3 regions of the Oceanobacillus longus genome follow, and region 2 is predicted to be linked to each of the others. Evidence: riboswitches for the same ligand, from Rfam matches in the RefSeq annotation. Region 2 holds a riboswitch; each other region holds the start of a gene.
The links. Region 2 has a riboswitch for cobalamin ahead of ACFOUV_RS06310 (ribonucleoside-diphosphate reductase subunit alpha). Riboswitches for the same ligand answer to the same signal wherever they lie in the genome.

Region 1 (10,209 bases), on a different contig from region 2:
ATTCTAACTGTAGTGGCAAATGAAAATGTATAATTAGTCTGATATTGCTTTTATTAATTCCCATGCCAAAAGCGCTTGTGCAGCATATGATATCCAGTTGGTCATTCATAAATTGTTGCTGAATGCTGACGCGATCCAATTGTTCCATTCCACCATGGTAGAAAGCTATATTTTTATCTTTCAACTGATTAGAGAGAATACTCGCTGTATTCTCTGCTGCTGCCCTGCTTGTGAAATAAATTAACGAAGGAATATGGTACTTGCGGAATAACCGCGTGATTAATTCCGTTTTTTCAGCATCATCAGCGACTTGCTCTATACAAAATGCTATATTCTCCCGATCCATAGGATAAACGCGTTTGTTCATATCCGGTCGTTTCAATGAAGAAATGATATCTGACTGGACTTCCGGAGTAGCAGTTGCACTCAGTGCCATTACCGTTGGGTTGTTTAATGTTTCAATGGCCTCACTTAATTTCAAATAGTCAGGCCTGAATTCATGACCCCATTGTGATATACAGTGGGCTTCATCTATAACAAATAATTGTACATCGAGATGTTTTAACCGGTCCATTACTTCTTTCTGCTGAAGCAACTCTGGAGAAAGATAGATTAATTTGTAACTGCTAAGATTATTATAAACGGATCTTCTTTCAGAAGGATTCATGAAACTGTTAATGGCAATAACTTCCTTAAAGTTATTTGCCTTTAATTCTTTTACTTGATCTATCATTAAGGATATTAATGGAGATACAACGATCGTCATGCCAACTTGTATTCTAGCAGGAAGTTGATAACAGATTGACTTACCTGACCCCGTTGGTAGAATCCCAAGCACATCCTTTCCTGCAAGTACGTCCTGGATAATTTCTTTTTGACCTGTTCGAAACGAAGTATAGTGAAATTGTTTTTTTAACGTATTTTCCAGTGTAGTTGTATTCTGCAAGTTAATCACCTATTCTTAATAATTTCTTATTTACTGCCAGAACAAGCCGTATTTGAAAATAACTGATATTTACGTTCACTGAATTTTTAATATCCTTTAATTTAAATGATTTTTCTTTATTCAGTACGTTGATTACTTCATTCTGATCATTTATAGATATGTAATTATTTAATGGGAACTCTGAATTGTACAGGGCAATTTCCACAATATGATCATGAATCGTATTTGTTTTTAGATTCCTCATTGCAGCAATCTGATCAATCGAATAACCTTTTTCTAATAATTGATTTGTCTTATTTGCTGATTGTGTAATTTGATTCGATTTGTATAAATCTTTTAACATATAAACATGTAGCGGGAAATGTTCTTTTTCTTTATAAATCAGAGTTATCATTCTGTGGACAATGCCTTTTAGTAGTAGGTGAACATCTTCTTCAGTCAGGTTAAATTTTTGAGATAACTGGTTTGTGCTCAATCCAATGTTTTTATACCCTGTCAATCGATCAACAAATAGAGTAGCATCTTGGTCCGGTAAATACTTTAAGATCGTTAGGAGTTCATCATAAAGCGCTACGGTAACATTCTTTTCTGAGTTCTTCATTGTTCTATACATTTGTTTGACCCATCTCTCAGCAGCATGGTTATCAGTGACTGGGATGAAGTTGAAGGAACGCATCTTTATATTTGTTAAAGTTTGTACGAGTAATAAAAGTCTGAGGTAGAAAATGTCTGCTGTTTCATTATATTTCAATCCGTTAAAATATTCGATTTTTAACTGGTCTTTGTGTTCCTCAAGCCAATTCACCCCACGATTAGATAATTGGAATATACTGTTCTGATTTTCAACCGGATTTAATAAACCACTTTCAGTTAGCTTCTTTATTTTCCTGTTAAATTTCTCTTTGGTTAGGATACTATAGATACAATAAAACTTATCCAACCGATAGATATGCGCATCCTGAACTGTTTGGATTGATTTTTTACCTTTTAATAAATGATATATACTTGATACGGTTCTTTCTCCCTGTATTTTAGCTACGCATGTAAGGATGATACCATTAAAAATCAAATGAAAATCCCTCCCCCTAAAAAGAAAATTGTATAGAATAACAGATGTTATTGAAATCATAGGTAATCAGATTTAGAATAGATAAAGTGGGTTTAAATTATAGGAGGAAAATGAATGTCGAAATACACGATTGTTGATAAAGAAACATGTATAGCCTGTGGAGCTTGCGGTGCTTGTGCACCACAAATATTTACTTATGATGACGAGGGGCTTTCCTATGTTTCCATCGACGAAAATGCTGGAATATCAGTTATTCCTGATAAACTGGTAGATGACTTACTTGATGCCTATGAAGGTTGCCCAACAAACTCCATAAAGATTTCTGAAATGGCTTTTAATGGAGACCCATTAAAATTTGGGGAATAATATAATATTCCTAGTACATAGTATACATTTAAAAAGTGTTTTTGAAAAATATTTTTCAAAAACACTTTTTACTAGTCTCAATTTCTTATATCAATTGGATTTGCAGCAATAGGTACAGGAATCGGTGCAGAAATATTGTATCTACCGATTTGATCAAATGGAAAATTATTAAATTGAACAGATTGATACCCATAGCTTTTAGCGGTCATTAGTATAGCTTCAATCATGGTCATTACTTGTTGCTCATCTTGGGAAACGGACCCATCATCTAGTGTTAATTTGAGCAGGTTCTTAGATGAATCGACTGTAAACTGGACCTCTTCTGGTATTGTCCGATCGATATTAAATTCCTTCTGTTCTATTTTCATTTCGGTAAGTGCATCCTGAATGGACAGGTTTAAATTTGGTATGGGAACTAAAAATTGATTATTATAACGTTTGTATATTAAATTCTCTTCTTTATTTAATAAAAGTTCCTCAATAACACCATATGGACCAAGCTCCACGCCATTGGTATCCGATTGAAAAACTGCCTTATTAATACCATACGGCGTGAACATAGCGGAAAGCATCTTTTCAAAAAGATAGGCGTTTGTTGAGCCTTCCCCGATCGAAAATTTATCTCCAAGTTCAATCAACACTTCGGATTCATTTAGCACAATAGAGGCATTCTTTAGCATATATTCATTTGTAGCCCATTCTTCATTGTTTATATAAAATTTTAGTTCATTATAATATTCATCCAGATTGGCGTTGCCACTTACGATAAACGAAATAGGTATGATATATTGCTGTTGAAGGTCTGATAATGCACCATAGACAATTTTCATTGGTTCATTGGACTCCTGAATGACATAGCTCTCCAATGAATCATCATTAGGAACTTTTAATTCATCCATTAGTTCAGAGTTTTGTACAACAGATTCTTCACTTCCCATTTCCACCTGGTCCTCATCTGAGGATTCCATTCGTCTGGAGTCCTCAGATTTTTCAATATTTGTCGCTATTTCGACATCAGAAAACTGCTCAGAATTTTGATACACCTGATTGTCGTTATTCAACATAACTGGAATAATAAGAATGAAGGTAACGGCCATCATGGTTGCCAGAACGGGAATCAGTTTTTGCCTCTTTTGTCTCTTTTTTGTTGGTGAGGGGTCAGTAAGGCTTGAGGAGATGCGGTGGTATAATACATTTTTTTCTGTATCATCTTTTATTTCAGGCATTTCCTGTAACCGATCAATGATTTCCTGTTGTTCTTTATCTATTTGCCTCATTGAGCATCTCCTTCTTTCTCGATTTGTTCAAGCAAGAGCTTTTTTAATGTTTTTAGACCTCTATGCTGTGTTGTTTTAACTTTGCTCACACTAAAATTAAGTACTTCAGCTGTTTCCTGAATAGAGAAGGATTGCAGGTATCTTAGAATTAACACACTTTTTTGATCGATTGTGCATTTGTCAAGATATTTATAGATTTGCTTCATCTGCTCATTTTTAATAGCTATTTCCTCAGGTAAATCATCTTCATCGGGAATGGATTCACCTTTTTCGGCCCAGTCAAAAAGGTCGATAATTCTGTTTCTTTTTCTCTTCAAAGAACGGAAATAGTCATATGTAACATGTCTTGCAATAGAAAAGAGCCATGTTTTTTCACTGCTCTCCCCTTTAAAGTTTGGATAAGCCTTTAATACTTTAATATATACCTCCTGAATCAGATCTTCAGTCGTTTCTTTATTTTTCACCATGTAAAAAATGTACTGGAACAGATCCTGATGATAGTTATCATATAACTTATCGAAAATGGCCTTCATAGAGACCCTCCGTTCAACTATATAGTCGTTATTAATACAAAAAGGTTACAATCATACTATATCGTTTAAAATAAAAGCGCAACCTACTGTAAGTGTATGTAAGCCATGATACATTGATCTATATTATAAAGGGTAACTCAACTTTTGCAGAGTAAAATTGAAAAGATGCTTGGTAGAATTAGGTGGCCTGGAGATACACTGCTCAAGTTGACGTTGGATTAACTGTTTGCACTGAGCAGTCTGGATACATCGAGATTCCAAGGATCTTTTCGTTCATCTTGTTGTTTTTAACACCGCATTTTATATAGACTACGAAGTAACTGCTAGTTGATTCTAACAGTATGCAGAAGCTTCGGCGACCGCTCTGGGAATTATACTTCGCTTTCCGTGGGCGGCTGGTGAGCCCTCCTCGTGCTGCGCACTCCGGGGTCTCACCGATGCCTTTCCTCCCACTGGAGTCTTCGTATATTTCCCAGAGCTGGTTTTAAGCTTACAAACAATTAACTGCATTAGTGATTGTTATAAAAATCTTATCACACAGCTTCACCAGTCCGGGTGAGCGGTGACTCCTGCGGGAAAAGCACGTGTCCGAAGACCCCGCAGAGTGGGTTTCTCGAGGAGGCTGAGGCCGTGCCCTAAGGATGCGCATCCGCCCAGAGCGATCCCGGACGGCAGCAATAGCACATATGTTAGAATACCAACCAGAAGTTAGTTCGCATTTTATCTCTACTCTGCGATGCTTATAAAGCAATTTACATTAAAAAATAGCCTTTAGAAAACAGCCTTATTTTACCAAGGTTATCAAGGAGATTATTAGAGATATTATAAGTTTATTGTTTGAAATTATTTTATTGGCGTGAAAGTTAGTAGATAACTAAAGAAAAAAAATACCAACTGCAAATCAGTTGGTATTCTTGATTGTAAATCTCTTAACAGCATAGTTACTAAATAAATGAGACATAATCGGGTACAAGAGAATAATAAACACCGCATTGCCAATAGCATGACTTGTATCAAATGGAAGACCTGCTATGTAATACGGCCAAAATTGTCCAGTTATTTGATAATTTGTCAGTGATATGACAAAACCATACAGATATCCACTGAATACCGCAAAAAGCACCGTGATAAATAGAGGTACACGTTTAAATATTTTACTCAATAAACCGCTCAAAACACCAATGATACACCATGAAATAATTTGCCATAATGTCCATATTCCCATCCCCATAAGCATGTTGGAAAGAAAGGTTGTCACAATCGCTAAGAGTATTGCTGATAGAGGGCCGAGTATAATGCCGCATATAATAATCAGTGCAGTTACTGGTTGAACATTTGGAATAAACTGGAACACATATCTTCCTGCAATTGCCATAGCAGCCAATAAGGCTATGATTGTAATCTTATATGTGTTCATCGTCTATTCCCAGGATTGTAAATCAAATACAACTATATCACCAGGAGAAAGTTCGTATTCGTTAGCCCCTACAGTTGGCATCTCATCGTTAACGAAGAACATCCAAGCGGTTTGTTCCTCATCACTTGCTTCGACTCTTTCAATTGATGTAATAAATGCACCATCAAAGTCTGTTTCAATGTAGAAATTTTCTTCCATAACATCCATCAGTATATCGCCTTCTTCAATCGGGATCTCCTGCTCATTTACGAATTCCTCCCCTTCATTTATAGAAATTGTAACTCGAACAGAATCTTCAGCCACCTCTTCGGAATCAGAAGTTTCATTTGTACTTACTGAAGTATTTTGTTCGGTGTTATCTTCAGATGAACATCCAATCAATAAACCTACTGTCATCAAGATTACTGCTACTTGCAAAATCCATTTTTTCATTGTTTCCCCATCCTTTTTGCATTAATGTTACTGGAAATTAATCTGTATTCTATAAAAGTATAAAAAAAGTCCGCCTTTAGTAGTTCAGGCGGATTAAAGACAAACAAATAATAGCTGCTAGCATGCATGCATATGTATTTGTAAGTCTCAATCGCTTATACCCTCGAAGCATTGAAACAAATTGTCAATTGGCAGGTCTACTGACTTATGATTCAAACCTACTTTAAGCCCTTCCCATATGGATTACCATACAGTGGATCGCTTATTTCGTAATCATTTACAGTTGCGAGGACAGTTCCAGACTTCCACTGGATTCCCTTTTAATAAAACACCAATTACAATATTCAATTATACGATACAATTCCAATACAAAGTTATCATAGCATAAGAAAATTAAATAGAAAAGCTTTAAAACTTTAACTATTTTCATGATTCTGTGGTAATTTGAAACTGAAAGTAGTCCCTTGATTTAGTTTACTTTTTACTTGAATAGTCCCTTTATGTGCATCAATTATATTCTTAGCAATGGCAAGTCCAAGTCCAGTGCCTTTTTTCTCTTTACTCCGTACTCTGGATTTATCAGCCTTATAGAATCGCTCAAAAATAAACGGTAAATCTTCTTCAGGGATACCACTCCCGCTATCGTTCACTTCCACATAAAATTCCTTAGGTTTGTTTGTGACTGCAACACGGACAGTTCCGCCTTTCGAAGTGTGCCTAATCGCATTGTCAATTAGATTTGTAAACACTTGTTCAATTCTGTCAGGGTCAAAACTGGTATTTGAAAAGTCAGTGTTCATTGTTAGTGTAAGATCAATCTCGTTATCAGAAGCGAGACCTTTAAATTTATTTACAATTCGTTTGATATAGGATTCAATACCAAACGTTTCCACGTTTAAGTGAATTTGGCCTGATTCCATACGTGCAAGGTCAAGTAGTTCATTAACGAGTCGACCCATTCGTAACGATTCTTCATGTATAATTTTGGCCAGCTCATTTTTTTCCTCTTTTGTATCGGCAATATCATCGACAATCGCTTCACTGTAACCTTGAAGCATGGATATTGGAGTGCGTAATTCATGTGAAACATTGGCTATAAAATCTTTTCGTAATTTATCCAACCGTCTTTCTTCTGTCATATCACGAATGACAGCTACAGCACCCCTTACATAGGACTGGTCGTATAAAGGTGTCATCAGCATTACGAAATTTCTACCTTGAAGACTGATCTCTCTTAAAACTGCTTGTTCCCCATCGATTACTTCTTTTAAAGCTTCTTGTAGTTCTGTTGGAAGTTTTCGACTCTCATTCATTACAACATCATTCTCAAAATACCATCCATCAATATATTTCTGGGCAGGTGGATTTATGACCAGAATGTCTCCATTCCGATTGAGAGTAACTACTCCATCTGCCATTGAACTAACGATACTTGATAATTGTTCCTTCTCCTGACGTAAAGCATTAATATGAAACTTTAGCTGTCTTCCCATTCGATTGAACTCTACAGCAAGTTCTCCGATTTCATCATGCGTCAATACTGGAACCTTTGTATTAAATTCACCTCTTGTAAGATCGTAGGCTGCTTCTCGCATCTTAATTAATGGTGATGTTATTCTAGTGGATAGAAATACTGCAAAAAAAGCAGTAAGCATAATAGCAATACCTGCACTGAGTAAAATTAGTTTCGTCGTTTCTGCTTTGGTTTGATTAATGATATCAAGCGATTGAAATACAAAAATTGCCCCACCATTTTCGGTAGGAGATCCAACGATAATAATCTCTTTATCTTGTTCAGGAAGATTAATTTGCTTTTGAAGTTTGCTTTGATTTTCGATTACTTCATTTACTTCTTCCCTGGATTCAAGCCATTCATCACCCTCGGAAACTAAATCATTATCGCTGCTGGTAGAAAGCCAAGTATCCTCTTCACTATAAATAATTGCGATGCGGCTAGTCGGATCTTTTAGCATCTCTGTCATTTCCTCAATGAAATTTCTATCCTGCCCCCTTTCGACCAATGAAGAAATTTTTGTAGCCGTTTGCATCATTTCATTTTCTGCTTCTTGTATGTGGAAATTTTCAAAGAATTGCATTAGAAATATAGACAAAATAGATAATACAAAAGCAACCAGCAATAAAATAGTTAATGAAAGTTTACCTACTACACTTTTCCAAAACATTATGCATCATCAACTTCGAATTTATAACCAACTCCCCAAACAGTAACAATCATTTTAGCTGCCGATTTGGAAACGGTACTCAATTTTTCCCGCAGTCGTTTAACATGTGTGTCCACTGTGCGAAGATCACCAAAAAATTCATATTGCCAAACTTCCTTTAATAAGTGCTCCCTGTTAAATACTTTATCGGGAGATTTGGCAAGAAAACAAAGCAATTCATACTCTTTAGGAGTTAGACTAACTTCTTCTCCATCTGCAGTAACTCGATGCGCATCATCATCAATCGTAATATGTGGGAAGACCAAGATGTTTTTTGAAGAAGTGTCCACTTCGTTAAAAGAGGATGCAGATACTCTTCTTAATAAGGCCTTCACCCGTAATACTGCTTCCCTTGGACTGAATGGTTTTACGATATAATCATCTGCCCCAACTTCAAAACCCTGCACGCGGTTTCCTTCTTCGCCTTTTGCAGTCAGCATAATCACAGGAGTGTCTTTTACCTTCCTTAGTTCCTGACAAGTTTCTATCCCGTCCATTTCAGGCATCATAATATCCAACATAATCACACTATAATCAGTATTTAAAGCCTTTTCCAAGGCATCCTTTCCATTTTCTGCTTCTTCTACGATATAATCCTCACGTTCAAGATACATGCGAATAAGTCTACGAATTCTTTCTTCATCATCTACAACCAAAATCTTAGCATTCGAATCCATGTTAGCTCCCCCTATAATAATCTCTAAAGTAAATTATAAACCATATTGTGTTAAATGTATAAAAAACGAGGCATCATTAGGATACCCCGTTCTGTAATGAAAAGTCTAAGCATATGAATGAAGACCCGCAAGCACTAGGTTAACAACAATCAGGTTGAACATGATAATGCCGAATCCTGCTACCGCTAGCCAAGCTGATCTTTCACCGTGCCATCCCCTTGATAAGCGCAAGTGTAGGAAAGCAGCGTAAAAGAGCCAAGTAACCAGTGCCCAAACCTCTTTCGGATCCCAACCCCAGAAACGACCCCAAGCAATTTGGGCCCAGATGGAAGCAAAAATTAAACCACCTAATGTAAATATTGGGAAACCAATCGTAACCGAACGGTACATTATTTCGTCCAAAAGATCCGGTTTTATATTTTTAAGCAATGGTTGGATTTTTGCCGCAATCCGTTTACGCGTAAATAATCTTACAAGACCATATAGAATAGAACCAGAAAGAATGGACCAGATTACGGTATTAAACTTGCTTCCAGCGTCTGCTCCCTGCATCCAGGATGGTGTATCAAACCAAGGTTCCATGACTCCTTCTGTCATAAGTGTCCCATTAATTGGACCTGCAATGGCAGGTAAACGATAATCTGTTGTAACCATGCTATTTCCTTGTTGATACTCAAAAGTGGCATTGTAATTCATGATATTAAAAGCGGAAGTAATGACGATATAACCGATGAACAAGAACATTGTATAGATTACAATTTCAAGCCAAACATTTTTTTTATTTCTAGATGTTTGATCGATTTGTCTGATTAAATACATAATCCCTGCCGCAAAACTGATGAAAAGGATCCCTTGGCCCAAGGCTACGGTTGTTACATGAATATACAACCAGTGACTTTGCAATGAAGGTACCAATGGTGAAATTTCGGTTGGGAACATACTTCCATAAGCGATGATAATCATTGCAATAGGAAGTGCAAATAGACCAAGAAAAGTTAACTTGTAATAGAAATAAAGAATTATGAATCCAAGGACCATACACATTCCGAGGAATGTCACAAATTCGAACATATTACTTACTGGTGCATGTCCGCTAGCAATCCATCTTGTAATAAGGTATACAAGTTGTGCGATAAAACCGATTATGGTTATTGTTATCCCAATTGTACCTGCTTTGGTTTTCTTTCTTCTTTCAGATTTATTCTGTCTGATTGTTGCCCCAAAGAAAAATGTTGCAACCAGATAGAGAATAAATGCCGAATAAAGCATT
Region 2 (10,209 bases):
CGATTCAACAAGATCAGGTGATACATACAACATAGTAGAAACTTCAGGAGACTGGCATAAAGTTAATTTGGGAAATGGCTCTACTGGATGGATTGCAGCATGGTTAACAGATTCTAATCATACCTCTGAGACACAAGTTGCATCTTTAACTACCGATACAAGTAGCAGTGATAGCAAACCTGCCTCCAATCGTTCATTGGAAGGCTTTACGATCGTACTTGATCCCGGTCATGGAGGAAATGATCCCGGTGCGATTGGCCTTGGAGGAATATTTGAAAAAGATTTAGTATCCTCCACTGCAACTAAAGTAGAAGATCAATTACGAGATGCAGGAGCAAATGTGATAACCACTCGTTCTGGTGATTATTATGTTTCTCTAAATGAGCGCGTAAATATTAGTAACACCAATCATACGGATGCATTTATAAGTCTTCATTTTGATTCTTACCCTGTTCTATCGGTGAAAGGAGTAAGTACATATTATGCCGACAGCACCGATCGCAAACTGGCACAAAATATCCAATCAACCTTAGCTTCATCCGTAAATCTGAACAACCGTGGCCTTATGCAGGGAAATTATCGTGTTCTACGTAATACAACTGCTCCATCTGTTTTGGTAGAATTAGGATTCATTTCCAATCCTAATGACCTCGCTATTATCCAAGCAGCAGAATATCAAAATCAAGTCGCCAAAGCAATCACTAACGGCCTAATCCAATACTTTCACTAGGTGCCTGTCACTCCCCGAATTTTGTCGAATTTGAGGAGTGACAGTGCTATGTTATACTATAGGCATTAATTTTATAAGCGAGGTTTGGACATGAATGAAAAATTGCAGGAAATTATTGACTTAACAGCTGAAAAGTTTCACCTTGATCATTATTTTTTGAAAAGGCATCATATCTTTCAGGAACAATCGAACATGGAGGAAACATCCTATATTTTGAATATGGAGTGGTTTCCGAAAGATGCCGATGAAACCGATGAAGATTACAATCCTTCCGGTACTGCCAGCATTGATGTGGACCTTCACTCTAAATTGGTAAAACGAATTATCTTTGTTAATGGTGAAAATAAAACCGATGCTGATTTCCCTCTAGCGGCAAGTACGGAACTTGCTATCGAATGGATCGAAAAAGAGACGGGACTGGAGTTTGGCAGACAATTTAAACTGATTCATGAAGAAGAAAAAGAACTCCTCTTCCAGGCAGCAGTTGATAATGTAGCCGTATTTCCCTCCGGGTCCATTGAAATGGAACATAATGAGGAAGGAAAGCTGTCCTTGTTTTCCGTCGATGGAATCTTTCCAAATGAAGATCAGCTGAACTGGGAGCCATTTGCATTAACAGCAGAACAAATTGACCCAATCGTAAAGTCACAAAGCAAATTGCTCGAAATTCCACTTGAAAACGAAGAAAAATGGGAGGCAATTTTCGGGACCGCAACGGTTTTTGTAACGAATGATGGAAAGCGCACGATTTCTTTTGAAGAAGTAGAGAGCCCAAAATCCTATAAACAAAAAGATGTTCTTCTGGAATGGGTGGAGCCAATTCAAGAAAGATTTTCAAAACGAGAAATTGATCTTTCATTAGAAGCAACTCCTGAAGAAGTTTTTAATGTTGAACAGGCTCCAACCAATGAGGAATTAACAATGGATGATCAGCAACATGCTGAGAAAGCAAGCAGAGATTTCCTCCGAAGTGAATTCCCTGATGATAGCGGAAAATGGAAGTTAACAGGCTTATGGCGCGAAAAGGGGTATATTTTTGCTCAACTAAAACCAGCTGCACCCGATGCACGCGTGATCGATCGGAAAATTAAACTCATCATTGATGAAAAAAATTACCAGCCTGTTAACTATACAGATAATAGCATCATCTTAGATATGTTTGAGCATTTCGAAAAAGCCGAAGATCCAAAGCTTACCAAAGAGGAAGCATTTGAAAAATTACGTAAGCATATTGAAATTACCCCCGTATATGTGTTTGATAAAAAGCAAAATCGCTATATTTTATGCGGAAAAATCGATTGTGAATATGGTGTAGATGCTGTTACAGGTGACGTTGTATTACTGAATGAAATTTAGAAATGAAAGAGGCATGAGGCTTAGCGTAAACCCCTAAGCTTCATGCCTCCTATTATTTTAGTCACATTAGACTACAGGTCATCAAATCCATTTAAATCACTCGTCTTTGTATATTGCCGTGATTTCTGTTCGAAGAAATCGGTCTTTGTACCATCGAAATTATCCACATAGGCTCGAATCCATTTCATCGGGTTATCCACATGTTCTGGATAAACCTCACTTAATCCCATCATTCGCAGCATCTTATTGGCACGATATTTAATATAACCGGCCATTTCATCCAAATCAATACCCTCTACGTCTTCTAAAACATAATTGGACCACTCTATTTCCAAAACAACTGATTCTTGAAAATGAGTATATACCCAATCGGTAAAATCCTCGGTATTGTATTCCGGGTTTTCTGCGAGTGTAGCTCGAAACAATTCCGCGATAAAGCGTCCATGTTCCAGTTCATCACGATTAATATAACTGATCATTGTCGATGTACCGACCATTTTATTTTGCCGTGCCAGATTATAGAAAAAAGCAAACCCTGAATAAAAAAACATTCCTTCCAATAAGGATGTGTATACCAATGTTTTTAAAATATTTTCCATTGTTGGGTTATCCACAAAGTTATTATATTGCTCCACCAGGTTGGCATTTCGCTTAAGCAACACTGCATCTGTTCTCCCAAGTTGGAATGCTTTATTTTGTTCGTCCAGTGAAACAACGGAGGATAACACATAGGAATAACTTTCATTATGCACAGCTTCCTGTTGCGCGATGACTGCCATAATTGATTGGACAGCAGGATCTGTGGCATATAAAGATATCAACAATGCAGTTCTCGTTTGTGGTGCATCCAATGTGGATAACAGGCCAATTATTTTGAGATATGCTTCGCGTTCTTCAGTAGTCAAGGATGAAAATTGCTTTACATCACTGGACATATTCACCTCATCCGCCTGCCAATAATTTCCGACTAATCGCTTATACATTTTATGCCAATGTGGATAAGCAATATCATTCCAGTTGAGAATTCCACTCGATTTCCCACCAAATAGGGCGGTTGACTTGTTTGGATTTAATGGTTCCAATGTTTTCGCCTTTTCAAGCAAAGCTCTTGGCATGGCACAACACTCCTTCTACCCATAATTTAACTTTTTGTTCCTGACTTCCCCTTGGCGACTGCTCAATTTTCAAACCGCTCCACTTACTTTCATAAAATTTCCACAACTTATCCACAGCTCTGCAAAACAACTCGTCTCCACCGAATTGAGTGTCCCCAGTCCCAAATATCGCAATATTGTTTGGTTTATACCCAATTTCAAGGACAAAATCCTTTATTTCAACTGGTGTTTTTCCCATTTCCCATGTAAATGTGCCGATAAAAATATAATCGTAACGTTCAGGATTTATTGGTGCATCGATTCCAATACGATGGTTATCCACAGTGATACCTTCATCTTTTAATTTCCCTTCCACGATCTCGGCGACCTCTTTGGTGTTCCCACTATAGGATATATATGCTATAAGTGCCCTCAACTTTGACACCACTCACATTCTTCGACATCGTTGGATGTTGATCGTACATAATACGTGGTCTTCAGCCCTTCCCGCCATGCCTGGAGATGAAGATCGAGTAAAACAGATGCCCGAATGGTATTTGGAACATAAAAGTTAAATGATATACTTTGGTCAATATGTTTCTGTCTGACAGCATTCTGCTTAATCGACCAGCGCTGATCGACAATATAAGCGGAACGGCGGTAAATATCGTACGTATGATGATTTAAGTCTGGTGCTGTTACCGGAATCTTAAAGTCCTTTTTCTCCTCATTGTAAAATACATTAAAAATCGGATCGATGCTTGCGGTGGAACCTGCAATCATTGCGGTCGTTGAGTTAGGAGCCACAGCCATTAAATAGCCGTTACGCATGCCATGCATGGTAACCTCTGCCCAAAGAGCGACCCATGCTTCACTTCGATAACCCTTTTCCGTAAAATAAGCACCCGTACTCCACTTACTACCTTCAAATGCTGGATAACTCCCTTTTTCCTTACTCAGTTCCATACTATTTTTTATCGTTAGAAAGGCAACCTTTTCATACAGTTCATCAGCATAACTAACTGCTTCTTCTGTTTCCCATTTTATATTTTCAAGGGCAAGAAGATGGTGCCAACCGAATGTACCAAGTCCGATTGCACGGTATTTTTTATTCGTCAGTTCTGCTTGCTTTATCGGCAATGTGTTGATATCAATCACATTATCAAGCATGCGTACTTGAATTTTTATCAGACGATCCAGCACATTATCCGGAACTGCTTTTCCGAGATTTATCGAGCTTAAATTACAAACAACATAATCACCTGCTTGATACTTTTTAATAATGGTATTTTCGTTTTCAAGAAATTCCTCTACAAATTGAGTTGGGGACTGATTCTGGGTAATTTCAGTACATAAATTGGAACAATAAATCATTCCGTTATGTGAATTGCTGTTCTGCCTATTAACTTCATCCCGATAAAACATAAACGGAGTTCCTGACTCAAGCTGTGATTTCATAATCCGCTTCATAATATCTATGGCAGCTATCTTCTTCCTGGAGAGCGTATCCGATTGTATACAAGCTTCATACTTCCTCCGCCATTCGCCATTTCCTTTTTCCTCATCATAAAAATCCTCGAGCGAAAAGCCCATCACTTGGCGTACTTCATGAGGATCGAATAAATACCAGTCTTCCCGTTTATCGACCTTTTCCATAAAATAATCCGGTAAACTGACGCCTGTGAAAATATCATGGGCGCGCATGCGATCGTCCCCATTATTCAGCTTCAAGTCCAGAAATGATTCGATATCTTTGTGCCAAACATCTAGATAGATGGCAATTGCACCTTTTCTCGTACCAAGTTGGTCAACACTTACCGCTGTATTATTTAATTGCTTAATCCACGGAACTACGCCACTGGACATGCCTTTAAATCCTTTAATAGAGCTCCCTCTGGCACGTATTTTCCCCATATAGACACCTATGCCCCCACCGTTTTTGGAGAGCTTGGCGATATCTGTATTGCTGTCATAGATGGATTGCAGGCTGTCATCCACCGTATCAATAAAACAGCTGGATAGCTGTCCATGTGTCTTTCCTGCATTTGTGAGTGTCGGCGTTGCCACTGTCATATAAAGATTACTCAAAGCCCAATAAGCTTCCTCCACCAGCTTGGAGCGCTTTGATAAGTCTTCATCCTGCATTAAATACATCGCTATAATCATCCAGCGCTCCTGGGGAAGTTCATAAATCTGCTTGTTATGATCTGTTGCCAGATAACGCGTTGCAATTGTATAAATACCTAAGTAGTTAAATAGATAATCTCGATCTGGTTGAATTAGCCTCTCAAAAAAATCCATTTCTGTTTTCGAGTATTTGGAATAAAGGTTTGGTGCATATATCCCTTTATCGGTTAACATTTGTATCAAATGATACAGCGATCCATAGCGTGAATCCTCGCTATAGTTTCGATTGGCCGCTGCCTTACGATAAAGCTCCTTCAAATAAATTCTTGCTGCCGCAAACGTCCAGTCTGGGTTCGACTCATCGATGTTTTCCAAGGCTATTTTTATAAGGATATCCATAGCTTTTTCTTCCGGTGTATCCTGATTGATTGTTTTCATTGCCTTATCCATCAATTGGTTTGCTTCTACGGATAGTCCTTTCGTAGATTCGTTAATCGTCTGCAAAACTTTTTCCTGTTGGTTAATGGTTCCTGTAATCATCATATCTACCTCCTAATATCTATATGTACAATGAAAAAGCCGTTCTTCCCCAATGGATGAACGGCTATAAAACGACAGAAATAGTTTGTATTTCTATCCTTTCATAATCTCTCATCCCGGAGAAGTGAAACTCAAAGTTAAAGGCAGGTCTCCTGACTTGTGCATCGTTTTACTAGAGTCCTTCCCATATTGCTGCCGTTAAACAAACAATATAGTGGTATTCTCGTTCATCCACACTTACAGTTGCGGGGACAGTCCCGGAATTTAACCGAGTTCCCTTTTAAGACATGATGTCATGTCACCTTTACTTTATATACAATATATAGTATTTTAAAATCCAAATAAGTCAATATCTAGTGTTAAGAGTAGCATAATGAAATTACTTATGCAATCTTTTTCTATCGTTCATTTCTAGATTGATAGATTTCTTAAGGTTCCGTCTAATAGAAACTGTAACATAAAAAATACACACGCACATTCAACAAACGGCGTGTGTATTTCGTTTAAAATTATTTATCATCTTTTTACCCCAAAACTACCCGATCGTCTTCAAATTGCTCCCCACGTATACGCTGGAACTCATTCAATAGATCTTTTACGGTAAGTTCCTGTTTGGCTTCTCCTTTTGCTTCAAATATAATTTGACCTTTATCCATCATAATTAATCTGTTTCCAAGGTCCAAGGCCTGTTGCATATTATGCGTCACCATTAACGTCGTTAGGCCAGATTCGCGGACTACTTTTTCAGTTAGTGATGTTATCAATTCCGCACGGGATGGATCCAATGCTGCCGTATGCTCATCAAGCAGGAGAATATTCGGTTGGGTAAATGTTGCCATTAATAACGAGAGTGCCTGTCTTTCACCACCCGACAGCAAACCGACCTTGGCGGATAGACGGTCTTCCAATCCAAGGTTCAATGTTTTTAACTGTTCCCGAAATAAATCTTTTCTTTTCTTCGTTACTCCAGATTTTAATTTTCTTTTTTTGTCACGTGAGTAAGCCATCGCCAGATTTTCTTCAATTGTCATGGATGGTGCTGTCCCTGCCATTGGGTCCTGGAAAACCCTTCCGATAAATGCAGATCTTTTGTATTCAGGCAGATGAACCACCTGTTTTCCGTCAATGATAACATCTCCAACATCAGGCTGAATGTTACCGGAAATCACGTTCATCAATGTTGATTTACCTGCACCATTACTACCGATTACCGTTACAAAGTCTCCTTGTTGCAATTCCAAATTTATACCGTTTAATGCTTTTTTCTCATCCAGCGTACCTTCGTTAAAAGTTACGGAAATATTAGCGATATTAAGCATGATTTTCCCCTCCTGACTGAGCACTAAGCTGTTGACGTTTTAGAAGTCTTCGTTTCTTTTCTTTTCTCGCGTGGAATATTCTTGGGCCAACTAATGCAATAATAACAATAATTGCCGTGATCAATTTCATATCGCCTGTCTCTAGAAAGTCTACTCGAAGTGCAAGCGTAACAATCATACGATAGATAATCGCTCCGCCGATGACTGCCAGTGTTGCTCTAGCAATTGTTTTTGTACCAAAGAGCGCTTCACCGATAATAACGGATGCAAGACCAATGACGATCATTCCGATACCCATATTTACGTCGGCAAATCCCCCGAGCTGACCGATTAACGCACCAGAAAGTGCCACAAGTCCATTCGACAATCCAACACCGACAATCGTTAGGTTATCTGTATTAGCTGAGAGACTTCGGATCATCTTTTTATTGTCCCCAATCGCTCTTAACGCCAATCCTACTTCCGTTTTCAAATAAAAGTCTGTAATCAGCTTAATGGCAATGGTAACAATGAGCATAATCAATACAATTCCCCAAGTATTCGGGAACCGATCTAATCCGAAAGCGGCAAGAAGCCCATTTAACGCATTATCTATTCCAGTCATCGTCCAAATGGAATTCAACTGTTTAAATACTGTCGTTTCATTAAGCATGGATAATGTAGGCTGACCCAAAATTCTGAGGTTAATTGAATAGAGGGCAGTCATCATCAAAATCCCTGCAAGCAGTGCATTTACTTTACCTTTTGTATGTAATAAACCAGTTATACATCCCGCAATAAATCCAGCAAGCAATGCAAACAATGTTGCAAGCACTGGAGGGACGCCATTTACAATGGATAGAGCTGCTACTGCTGCTCCTGTAACAAAGCTTCCATCAACTGTCAGATCAGGAAAATCTAATACACGGAAGGTTAAGTAAACGCCTAAAGCCATAATGGCATAAATAACTCCTGATTCCACAGCACCGAACATTGATATAAACATAATTCTTTCCTCCCGCTACGTCTAAGTAAAAGTATTTATAAAAAATATTGATTAGTTCAGATAATATTAAAGGAGCCAGATAAGATAAATATCCGGCCCCAACAAGATTATTACTCTACGAATTGTGCCTGATCGTCCCATTCAGAATTCCACTCAATACCTTGTTCTTCAGCAGCTTGCTTATTCATAAATAATTGTATTTCCGGTGGATATTCAGCAGGGAAATCACTTGGTGACTTCTCACCTGTCAAGATTTCTACAGCCATTTCTCCAGTACGGTAACCAATTGTATGGTAATCAATACCGAATGTGGCAAAACCACCACCAGCTAGTGAATCAGGCTCACCTACAATTAGTGGAATATCCTGGTCATTTGCAACTCCAACTACACTATCCAAAGCAGATACTACCGTATTATCCGTAATGATGTAAAATACATCTGCCTCACCGACAAGTGTTGTTGCTGCCTGTTGTACTTCCGCAGAATTGGCTACTGTACGCTCAACGACTTCCAATCCTTGTTCCTCAGCTGCTGCTTTTACGGATTCAACTTGGGAAACAGAGTTTTGTTCACCAGCATTGTAGACCATACCAATCGTTGCACCTTCGAAATAAGTATTAATAAATTCCACGGTTGCATCAATTTGTTCTGGATGGAGGTCAACGACACCAGTAATATTTTCCCCAGCTTCATCCATTGATGGTACAAGACCTGCATCTACAGCATCTGTAACAGATGTGAAAACAATTGGAATATCACTTGTTGCCTGCAGTGCACCAAGCGCACTTGGCGTTGAGTTCGCAAATATTAAGTCAACATCATCTGCTGCAAATCCATCAGAAATCGGTTTTACATTGTTCTGATCATTCTGGGCACTTTGAAAATCATATTCCACCTCAAGACCAGCATCCGCCAAAGCATCTTTAAATCCTTCGTAGGCAGCATCAAGAGAAGGATGTTCCACAATCTGTGTCGCACCGACTTTATATGTATCTCCACCTTCTGAAGATCCGCTGTCCGCTTCATCATCAGAGCCACAAGCTGCCAATGTGATTATAGCAACAGCTACTACCATTAACATTAATAATTTTTTCACGGTTATTTCCCCCTATTCGACGATAATCGTTTTCTAAATATTTAAACGTGATTATATCATACTATTTATTCATTTGCGATAACTTTTTATAGTCCAGAAATATTGTTTAAAACAATCTTCCAAAAAGTTCCACTAATACTATGTACCTATGTATAAAAAAAGAGATGGTTTATGAAGCACCATCCCTGAAAATTATTCGTCTTTTGCCTGATTTTCTACATATTTTCCATAATCCGGGACTGCGATCGTCTTAAAATTTCTAACGAGTTTCTGAAGCCCTGCTGTTAATTCATCGCCAAAAATCGGTATACCATGGCCAGTCCCTGCAGCTGTAGGATGCAAAGCAGCAAGTTTTTGAACAGAAATCTCTGAAGCATCCCAGTCAGGTGTATAATACCTGGGTGGACCATTCACTTCTTTTGTTTGCATCACTACCTTTAGTAATTCGTCCTGCTTCACTGTTATAAAAGCATCTCCAGCTAGTAGGGCTTTGTCTGATTCACGGAAAAAAGATACGTGCCCCGGCGTATGACCAGGTGTATGCAGCCATTTCCATCCCGCCATCCCAGGCACTGTCCCATCTTCAGGTAATGGTGAAATATTCCTACCTAAATGGATTGGTTCCTCCGGGAAAAGGTCGGAAATCTTAGCAACCATTCCACCTTCAACACTTGAATCCGGATACGAATAGCTTTCTTCTCCTGTCAGAAAAGGAAGCTCCAGCGGATGAGCAAATACAGGAATATTCCATTTTTCCACAAGTTCTTCTGCTGCGCCAACATGGTCAAAATGCCCATGTGTTAAGATTAACGCTTTTGGTGTGGCATTTTCTCCGAAGAGTGTTTCCGCCTGCTCCATAATTTTATGGTAGGATTTTGGCATTCCAGCATCAACAAGTACCCAATTTTCTGTATGACCTACAAAGTACAAGTTTACAATCTGGTTGGTAAAGCAATGGACA
Region 3 (10,209 bases), on a different contig from region 2:
GTGTTCAGCACATGTTTACCTTTTGCATACTTATCTCGAAGTGCTTGGCGTACTTCTCGCTGATCGAGAAAAATACCTACCATTGCTCCGTCGTTTAAATAAACGGCATAATTCATGCCATTTTCTTTAATAAGTAGTGGGAATTCACCACGCTCACCCTTTACAAAATCATCGTCATCTATATATTGCCCTTTCGTATCAAAGCGTTTTTTCTCATATATAGCCTTGTAATCACCAAGTTCATCTAAGACACTTATAACCTTCTCCTTAAAAGAAAAAATCCCTTGGCTATACCAACTGATTAAATAATAACCATTAAAATAATCAATTGTCAGTCCGCCAATACCATCACCTTCTCCATTAAAAAGACGAAATGCAGTTGTATTTTCATCTTTATAATACGATTGACGTTTATTAATTGCTGTCAAAATTTTATTTTTAAAAAAGACGGAATCGATTTTCTCCCCCTCATTAAAAGAAAGTACCCATCCAATTCCTTTATTTTGATTTCCATAATATCCTTTGCCAAGAAAGTTACCATTATCATCCACAAGATGGACAAGGGTACCTTCCAACGACAATGACTCGTTATTCACAACTGCATCCTTATTAATCAATGGAAATTTATTTTTATAGTGACCGATAAAATCCGGTTTTACCTTTAATTCAATTATTTGTGTCATCATTTCATCCAATCCTATTTTTTTGTCATTATCGCATGTTAAGGACCAAAGGGAAAGCAGGTCTATCTTTTACTAATTTTCGCGTAAATACAAGTGTCCCTTAGCTCACTTTCATCTGCAGACATATCGTCATTAATTAAAATTCCTTCCAAATTAAATTCTAACCTTTCTGCCACAGCGCGACTTTTTCTATTTTTGGCATCACAGCGAATTTCGATACGATTTGCTCGCAGTTTCTTAAAAGCAAAATCGGTCAAACCAGCAACAGCCTCCGTAACATAACCATTTCCCGTATAGCGGCTATCTGCCCAGTAACCTATTTCAAACTTTCTCACATTCCAATCGATTCGATGAAGGCCCGAAGAAACAATAAATTCACCCGTTTCTTTTAAGAATACATGAAACCTCAAATCTTCCCTTGATAGAAATTTGATATAAGCCTGACGAATATTAATTTCTGTTTCCTCTTCGCTTGGTACGTTCCTGGCGAATGGCATCCATGGTCTCAACTCATTAATAGATGCCTTAATTGCTTGATTTGCTGCTTTCCCATCTCCGGATTTGGGAGCCCTAATCAACAATCGCTCTGTCTCAAATTCTTGTGGAAAATCAATTAGAAACGGATTCATATGTAACAACCTCTCTTAGAAATTTCATTATTATTTATTTCTCTATTCAGATGGAGATTCCTTCTCTAAATAAAAGGGTAATCGGATCATTGTGTAGTGAATTTTATGGTATATACCAAAAAACCCATGAAAAAGACCGTCACAGGTGTATCTTAGGATTTCTCCAACAATTCCAATTTAAAATCGCCAACTGCCCCTGCTTCATACAAATTAGTAATAGAGGTGGAGTAACGGTGAATAACAGCTGGGAATTCAAGGCTTTTAGCAGGCATCTTTACCATGAAGTCATTTTTATACAGCAACGTGGTGATGTCATGATAACCCTCTGCGGTTACTTTAAAATCAAATCTTACTTTCTTTAATTCCCTTCCATCTCTTTCCACTGTTTCTTCTTGAAAGTTTATAGCATCAATCGTTACGTCGTTAATCACAACTTTTTCATTCATGTTAATCCCTCCAACCATTTAGTATAAATACTAACCGTTTTCAGTAAAATTGTTTAGTCGGACAACTCCTAGCCATTAAATCTGTTTCTGCCTATAAGCATTACGTCGTAGGCGATTCTCTTTTCTCGCCGGTGCCGATGAATATAACTCCTTCTCCAATTCACTCTCCGCGAATACCCCAGGGACCGGAACAGGTTTTCCATTTTCATTTACTGCAACCATGGTAAGAAATGATTCTGTCGTTAATTTCTTTTCATTTCTTATTAAGTCATGGGCGCTTACTTTGACATGGACTTCCATGGAGCTTGTCCCCGTAAATGTAACATAAGCCTCCAAGGACAATGAATCTCCAACTTTTGCGGAAGATAGAAAATCAACTGAATCAATGGAAGCTGTTACAACAGCACTATTAGCATGTTTCATGGCAGTTAAAGCGGCAATTTCATCAATATAGGCAAGAACTTTCCCACCAAAAATCGTATTTAAATGATTGGTATCAGGTGGCATAACTAATCGTGTTTGAATTGTTTTGGTCTCGCTAATAGCTATCTTATCCATTCTGCATCTTCTCCTTCATCAAATAAAAAAACACCTTCTTTTACGAAAGATGTCTGTGAATGACACTAATCATTATCATTGCAAAAAAATGCACAGAAATTAGATTAGTTCATGCACCCTCCTATCTCCCGTAGGATTTAAATGCTACTTTTTTTATGGCAGGTCTTCTGGCTCAGAATCAGCAAACCCATTGCCTTCCCATTATTAAAACAGGGAATTCGATGGATTCTCCTCTTTCACAGTGGCGGGACCGCGCTGGATTTTCACCAGCTTCCCCTATTCAACTTTGTATACAAAGTCACCATAAAGCGAAATATTTATTTCATTTAGTATAACATAATATATTAAATGCTCATTGTCTCGAACGCTCCCCCAATCACTTTACATATTCTATCCAAACATCCGAGTCACTACTGATTTCTATGTTTTCAGGAACTTTCAGATACAATAACTGTTCACTTATTTCAACATCGTCCCACCAGTCATCTTTCAGTTGGCCAGTGAACTGTTTCACAGGAAATTCTTTTGCATAAGTGGAAAACTCAAGATACATACTTTCAGGAGTTTCCACCATTAGATTTCCAGAAAAAAATTCTACATTTACAGGTTGAAGAGATTCCGTAATTTTTGTATTCATTATATATACCGGTGTTTGGTAAAAGCTTGCTTCTATACTATCTGTATTTCCTGACCTTTCTACAGCAATTTGAATACTATGATCTATGTTCCCTTGATAACCTATATGAATAGATTCCTGATTAGATGGAAATTCCCACTCCTTATCCAAATATTGCCGAATCGATTCAATTGGTATCCCATCATAGATTACCCCTTGTAACTTTGCTGTATGAATATCTTCCGGCTCCCCTTCTGAATCCTCCTGAGGAACAGGAATTAAATAGTAAACTCCAACGGAAAGCAATAAAAGTAATACGTATCCTCCCAGCAGCCAATAGCCCTTTTTGGCAAACCTTTGTCTATTCAACCATCTTAGTGAGTAAATAATAACTGTTGCAATAATCAATAAAATGATGAAAGGCATGAACATATTCATTTCCTAACCTCCAATCTATTTGAAAGCAAGATTGATCCTACAAAGCAAAGAATCGAGGTCATCATTACTTTTAATACAAAAAGTAAAAAACTAGTTTCCTGGAAATAGAATTCTGCTATTTTAAAAATATAGCCTGACTGCTCTTGTGTAACGATTAAAAAACCTATTATAGCAATTGGCAATATGACAGGAAGCATTCGATGTAACTGTGTGATGGTCCCAAGTAAATACCCAACAGAGCAAGCAAGGATTAAATAGAATACCATAGCTGCCATCCCCGAAATAACTTCTATCGGTTGATAGATAAATCCCTCTCCATGAAGGTGCTCTGTATCGATAAAGAAGTATACAATCACACGCAGCAAAAACCCGGATAATATGGTAGTAATTCCACCAATAATACTTGCTGTTAATAAAAATGCTGCATTTGACAGGTTATTGCTTAAACGATTGGAAACAAAAGTAAATCCATTTTGCAAATCCGCTTTTGTCGTCATAATAATGCTATGAATAAATGCCCAAAGAAACGTAAAAATAACGATATTAATCCCAGAATATATAGTGATATCAATACTAAAACCCGTCGAGCTATAACCACTGGATCCCGATCCGGTTAATGAAAAGAGCATCGCCAAGCATTGTAACACTATCAGTGAACTGAAAACTCCAACGTAGGCTTTCATTTTATACTGATACTGCCTTTTCACTACCGTAGCTAAACCCATCCTATTTAAAGACATCATCTATTCCCCCTTTCGATTTATTGGTCAGATACACGCATAAATCACTAGCAGAAACGGGTGAAAGAGTCATACCTAATTGTTTCGCCTTATCTAGCTGGAAGAAATCATTTTTTATGACACAATAAGTTGTGTCTACCCCTACTGTTCTTGTGTGGATTACCTCTTTATTTGCTGCCCACTGCATGACTATTTCCGTTCTTCCCGTCAAACCAATTGCATATTCTTTCAATTCATCCATGGAAAGGTGAAAATATTTTTTACCTTGATCAATTAGCAGCACATCTTCAAGTAAATCCTCAATCTCTTCTAAGTGATGACTAGAAATAATGATTGTTCTTGGATGTGCAAGATAGTCTTTCAGCAGTGCCCTGTAAAAATCCTTCCTGACTGCAGCATCCATTCCAGTAGTCGGTTCATCAAACATTGTAATTGCACAACGTGATGCCAAGCCGATAATCATGTTGAATGTGCTCTTTTTCCCTTTGGATAACTGTGTATGAAAGTAGTTTGGATGAAAGGAAAAATAATCAAAGAGACGCATTGCTAACTTTTTATCCCAGTTTTCATAAAATCTTTCTGCTTCAATTAAAATATCTTTTAATGTCAGCCTCGCGAAAAAATCCATTTGATCATCCACATAGATGACATTTGCCGAGACTATTAAATTATTAAATGGTTTTTCTTTAAATACGCTAACCTCACCAGATGTTTCATTCCAATAACCAGCAAGTATCTTTAAAAGCGTAGTCTTGCCTGCCCCATTTCTACCGATTAAGCCGGTAATCGTATTTTCCTTAATCGAAAAGGACAAATCATGTAAAGCTTTAAGTCGCCCTCGTTTTTTTGATAACCCCTCACATGCAATAACGTTCATTCCGCATCCCCCTTGCGTTCGTTCTGAATAGCCTGAAGCATTTTAATTAACTCTTCTTCCCCAACGGTTAACCTTTCTGCCTCCAATGCCACTTCCTTTAGCAAACCCTTTAGTGTCTGATTTTTCCGTTTATCCATAATGATTGCTTTTGCATCTTTGGTTACAAACTTCCCAAGTCCTCGTTTGCTATAAAGAATTTTTTCATCAGAAAGTATATTTAATCCCTTTGCAGCTGTTGCAGGATTAATCGTAAATATCTCTGCAAGCTTATATTGGGAATAAACTTTTTCATCTTCTTTAAGGTTTTCATTTAATATTTCTGTTTCGATCCATTCTGCAATTTGTATATATATTGGTTTTGACCCATTGGAATTAAGAATCAAGTCTGCAACTCCCTTCACGCGAGTTAGTGCATTACTCGTGTAATGTAGTATACTGCTATTATTTGAAAAATACAATAGGTTAATATAAAAAAAGATGTCTAAGTCAGACATCTTTTTTTATGCGTAATAAAATTGGTAATGTTATTTTCAGCGTTTCTTTAAATTTTACTTCATCGTTTCATCTATCCCGACAATCTCACTTCTTCGCTCCATCATTGCTACATCCCGCCAAACGTCATCTAATTTCCCCATACGCTCACGTATACCGATCATGCGGAATCCGGCTTTTTCATGTAATCTTATACTTGATATATTTTCAGGGAAAATTCCTGATTGCAACGTCCAAAATCCTGCCGCTTCGCTTGATTCGATTACGGTTTGAATCAACTTTGTGCCAATACCTTTCCCAACGCTATCTAAGCTGAAATATATACTTAGTTCAGCAATACCGGTAAATGCACGCCTGCTTGAAATAGGGCTTAACGCTGCCCACCCAAGTACTTTTTCACCATCTCTTACTACCAGCCTGCACTCCTGGATATGTCCCTGATTCCATTCTTCCCAGGACGGAGCCTCTGTTTCAAAGGTAGCATTCTTCGTTTCAATCCCTTGTATGAATATATTTCGCACCTGTTCCCAATCCGCATCTAACATCTTATCAATTTTGTATTCCATGTAATCACCCATTCTTTCTAAATAAAAGCACGCTATCGATTATCATAATCAATAATGCGCAATTTGAAAACCGTTTTAATCCTTTTTGGCATCCGTAATGAATTTTTTATTGACAAAACGTATGACAGACATTAATATCACTATCAATTGAACTACCGGGAGAGATTACAATGAAAATATATGTTGATGCAGATGCTTGTCCTGTTAAAGAGGTTATTATTAAGGAGGCTAAGGCGAAGGATATTTCTGTTATAATGGTAACAAGTCTATCCCACTTCTCTACTGCGGATGACCCTGATGGTGTGAAAACCATTTATGTGGATACTGGAGCTGAAGCAGCTGATTACCGGATCATGAAACTAGCAAGAAGGAATGATGTGATCGTCACACAGGACTACGGTTTGGCATCATTAGGTTTAGCAAAAGGGTGCACGGTGCTCCACCATAAAGGATTTACATATACAAATGAAAATATTGACCAGCTCTTGCAAACACGATATTTGTCTGCAATGGCACGGAAGAGCGGAAAGCGAACAAAAGGCCCAAAACCCTTTACAACTGAAGATAAAGAAAAATTCAGGACACTTTTCAATAGCACACTAAATCAGTTGCTCTCTGATTGATCTACGTTGAAAGAAATATAAAGAAATACCCACCAGCAGTAATGAACTGCTAATGGGTATTTCTTTATTCTTTATCAAGCAAACCCAATGTCTGTTTCGCCATTAATTTCATATCATCCATTCCAGATTTCATCGCAAATTCTGCAATGGCTACAGGGTAGGCAGCAGAGAGTTCTATAATATGTTCATACATATTAGACCATACATAGCCGCCTGATTTCCTATAGGATTCAATCAATTTTTCTAGTGCATCCTCACCAAATGCCATGTAATGAGATACAAAGTCATTTGCAGGGTCATCCACTTTTGTCTCTGTCCAATCAATCAATCCAGTTACCCGTGCTTCCTCATCAATTAGTATGTGACCAGGGTGCAAATCTCCATGAATCAATGCCGTCTGTTTTGGCCAAAGATTATCATTCGTAACCCATTTTTGCCATCTTTCCCATAATTCATCACTTACACCAAATTCATCTTTTACTTTCTCCATCCTCACAATCATGGAGCGTTTTATTTCGTCTGGCGTCTGAATACTTAACTCAGCAGCCATTGCCTCCATATGATTGATTTGATGCAGATCAGCCATTGCAGCACCGAGCGTTGTATGATAAGCATCTGGAACGTTTTTTTCATCAATTTCCCATACATATGCTTTCTTTTCCGGGTCAATTGTTCCCGCAGGTATTCCGGTTAAGAGCTTATAGGCGATTAATTCATCTGAGAAAATATTCCATTTCGGTGCTTGAACAGAAATTTTCGGTCCTACCAACTCTAATATCCTTTTTTCCTTCCTGGCTGAGGGAACAACATCTTCCCGTCTAGGAAAACGCAGTACCCAATGCTCTCCTACAGAATCCGTAGCAAAAACCACTTGAAAATCAAGACCTGATTCATTGTACTGTAAAGATTCCAGATCTATACTCAAACCGTGATTCCTTGCTTTTTCAATAACTTGTTCGTTGGATAATGACAAGTAGATCACTTCCTTCTTATTTTATTACATACTTTTCGTATTTATTAGCATCTGCTGTTTTACATTCCACTACCAATCTCGTACCTTGTTCATCATAGGATTCTTCAAGAATATTCGCATGCTCATTAAAATAGGCGACAATCTTTCCTCCCGTATATGGGATAAGCAGCTCACAAGTAATATAAGATGAAAAGACTACTTCTTTAATCATCTCTGTTAATTCCTTCAAACCTTCTCTATTTTTAGCTGACAAATAGATTCGATTATCCTCTACAACTGGGTACTCCACTAATGAAGCATCCGCTTTATTATACGCATAAATTACCGGTATTCCATCTATACCAATATCATCCAAAATATTATTTGTCAGCCTTTGATGCTCGGCATGATGAGGATTGGACACATCTAATACTTGAATTAAAAGATCCGCTCCAAGAACTTCTTCCAATGTTGAACGGAAAGCCTTCACAAGATGATGCGGTAATTTATTAATAAATCCCACGGTATCTGTCAAAAGAAATGTTTGATTTGTATCGAGCTCTACTTTTCTCACAGAAGTTTCCAGGGTAGCAAAAAGCATATCTTTTTCAAATACTTGTTTATCTATTCCCGAATTATAGTAATCCAACACCGCATTCATCATCGTTGATTTCCCAGCATTCGTATAACCGACTAACGAAACAACCGGCATATTACTTTTTTCACGTTGTTTCCGCTGCGTTTCCCGTTGATTAACAAGGCTGTTTAGTTCTCTATTTAATTTGGTAATCTGTTCTTCAATTTTTCTTCGGTCTGTTTCCAGCTTCGTTTCACCAGACCCCCTATTTGACAGTCCTGAACCACCACCTTGACGTCCTAGTGATTCACGGCTTCCAATTAACCTCGGCAGCATATATCTTAGCCTGGCGACTTCAACTTGAAGTTTCGATTCTCTTGTTTTTGCGCGTCTTGCAAAAATCTCAAGGATGAGCATCGTACGGTCAACGACTTCACAATCGGTTGCTTTCTCAATATTTCTGATTTGTGAAGGTGAAAGCTCATCATCAAAAATGATTACGTCTGCTTCTTCCTTATCAATCATTTCTTTTAATTCTTCCAATTTCCCTTTACCTAGATAATGCCCTTGATGAATCCGTTCCAGGTTCTGCGTCAGTTTTTCTACTGCCTGTATACCACAGGCATCTGCCAAGTTCTCTAACTCTTCCATGGAATAAGAGAATTCCTCTTCATTCTGAGATGTATTCACCCCAACTAATATTGCGTTGTTTTTCATGTTATTTCCCTCCATTTTATTCTAATAAAAAACACAGACCTCTGTCTGTGCACTGTAAACTCACCCTAATTCAGATAACAAAAAAGAAGGTAGATTACTCCCCTTCTTCGCTAACGTAACACGTATATAAAGAGTTTCCTCTTAAGGCAGACTGATCCCATTACTCTGCAACACAACAGAGCCTGAACGTATGAAATTAACGATTCAAACCTTGGATACGAAGTCTTAGAGATGCCAAAAGGAAAACCTCATTTCTCATTAGATTACAATAAGTCTAGCACAATGCGATTTTTTAGACAATAATTCCACCCAACCAAACCTTCGACAAAATTCGGGGAGTGACAGGCACTGTTCGGAATATATTTAATTGAAAGGTGAGTTACCTGTTATTCCAAAACTATTTTTAAATCATTTAAAAATAAGGTTTAATTCCACATAATACGGGTATATATATAATACAAGGCGAACCACCATTGGTAGGAATTTTGAAAACAACTTGCTAAAGTTTACAAAGCAACTTGTTTACATGTGAATTCCAATGAGGATATGCACAGCCTTGGCGGAAAATTTGCTTTACTGACGGATAATATACTCGTCAGGGACTAAAATGGTTCAACGTTTGAAGTGTTAAAGCAGTAAGAAGTTTTTTGTAAAAGTGCAATTGGTTAGATTTCGAAGAGTATGAAGATGAGATTGCGAATGTTCTTTGCAACCGTCTTGAGATTCATCTGTTAAGTAAAAAGTATTAAGCTTGTTGACGATTTCGTCAAAGTACGTCGTGTTAGAAGATTGAAATACAAATTTTCCGCGCATCCCTTTGCTGGGAGTAAAAAGCATGGTCCATCGTGGACCATGCTTTTTGCATTCCTTTTATTCACTAAACCGTATGTTAATCAGCAATCGTACTAAATTCCTAATACCTAAACTATTATACTGATCAAATACGAGTAACACTAAAAAGGAAGACCCGTTGCCGCTCCTGTAATAATTGCTATTTTCCCTTCTAAAGTTGGAAATGTCATCATACATCATCCCTTCAATTAAAGGATTTTTATTACAATTACAGTATAGGTTGTAACTTTTATAATAAGAGCTTTCGGGATGTAGAATTAGGCCCCATTAGCCATATGTGACATGAATCAGACTAATTTGGTAAACTCTATAGAGGACAAGAGGGAAAATAAATATGTTCACGATAACTATTCTTCCAGGGAGGACACCATGACACGTAACAATCACTCAGAATCAGCAGTACAATTTAATCATGTAAATTATTCAGATGGAGACACACCTAT

Region 1: it holds a riboswitch for cobalamin, as region 2 does, so the genes downstream of both, ACFOUV_RS03650 (DUF4430 domain-containing protein) here and ACFOUV_RS06310 (ribonucleoside-diphosphate reductase subunit alpha) in region 2, are expected to answer to the same signal.
Region 3: it holds a riboswitch for cobalamin, as region 2 does, so the genes downstream of both, ACFOUV_RS13665 (acyl-CoA thioesterase) here and ACFOUV_RS06310 (ribonucleoside-diphosphate reductase subunit alpha) in region 2, are expected to answer to the same signal.

The regions. Positions count from the first base shown of each region.
Region 1 is NZ_JBHSAO010000001.1:704,297-714,505, reverse strand. Features, by position in the region: gene ACFOUV_RS03680 (RecQ family ATP-dependent DNA helicase) at 1-955, opposite strand, end outside; gene ACFOUV_RS03675 (helix-turn-helix domain-containing protein) at 948-2,015, opposite strand; gene ACFOUV_RS03670 (ferredoxin) at 2,130-2,381, shown strand; gene ACFOUV_RS03665 (hypothetical protein) at 2,459-3,658, opposite strand; gene sigX (RNA polymerase sigma factor SigX) at 3,655-4,191, opposite strand; gene ACFOUV_RS03655 (ECF transporter S component) at 5,093-5,608, opposite strand; gene ACFOUV_RS03650 (DUF4430 domain-containing protein) at 5,612-6,040, opposite strand; cobalamin riboswitch at 6,214-6,391, opposite strand; gene ACFOUV_RS03645 (ATP-binding protein) at 6,457-8,223, opposite strand; gene ACFOUV_RS03640 (response regulator transcription factor) at 8,223-8,939, opposite strand; gene ccsB (c-type cytochrome biogenesis protein CcsB) at 9,045-10,209, opposite strand, start outside.
Region 2 is NZ_JBHSAO010000003.1:79,015-89,223, reverse strand. Features, by position in the region: gene ACFOUV_RS06330 (N-acetylmuramoyl-L-alanine amidase) at 1-730, shown strand, start outside; gene ACFOUV_RS06325 (hypothetical protein) at 821-2,086, shown strand; gene ACFOUV_RS06320 (ribonucleotide-diphosphate reductase subunit beta) at 2,158-3,201, opposite strand; gene ACFOUV_RS06315 (flavodoxin) at 3,182-3,628, opposite strand; gene ACFOUV_RS06310 (ribonucleoside-diphosphate reductase subunit alpha) at 3,613-5,847, opposite strand; cobalamin riboswitch at 5,973-6,168, opposite strand; gene ACFOUV_RS06305 (ABC transporter ATP-binding protein) at 6,372-7,166, opposite strand; gene ACFOUV_RS06300 (ABC transporter permease) at 7,159-8,151, opposite strand; gene ACFOUV_RS06295 (ABC transporter substrate-binding protein) at 8,262-9,248, opposite strand; gene ACFOUV_RS06290 (MBL fold metallo-hydrolase) at 9,441-10,209, opposite strand, start outside.
Region 3 is NZ_JBHSAO010000010.1:72,237-82,445, forward strand. Features, by position in the region: gene ACFOUV_RS13650 (class I SAM-dependent rRNA methyltransferase) at 1-683, opposite strand, end outside; gene ACFOUV_RS13655 (GNAT family N-acetyltransferase) at 746-1,312, opposite strand; gene ACFOUV_RS13660 (DUF3219 family protein) at 1,465-1,758, opposite strand; gene ACFOUV_RS13665 (acyl-CoA thioesterase) at 1,834-2,316, opposite strand; cobalamin riboswitch at 2,457-2,637, opposite strand; gene ACFOUV_RS13670 (hypothetical protein) at 2,693-3,370, opposite strand; gene ACFOUV_RS13675 (hypothetical protein) at 3,367-4,113, opposite strand; gene ACFOUV_RS13680 (ATP-binding cassette domain-containing protein) at 4,097-4,987, opposite strand; gene ACFOUV_RS13685 (GntR family transcriptional regulator) at 4,984-5,370, opposite strand; gene ACFOUV_RS13690 (GNAT family N-acetyltransferase) at 5,536-6,045, opposite strand; gene ACFOUV_RS13695 (YaiI/YqxD family protein) at 6,216-6,668, shown strand; gene ACFOUV_RS13700 (macrolide 2'-phosphotransferase) at 6,733-7,641, opposite strand; gene hflX (GTPase HflX) at 7,658-8,914, opposite strand; gene ACFOUV_RS13710 (ABC transporter ATP-binding protein) at 10,136-10,209, shown strand, end outside.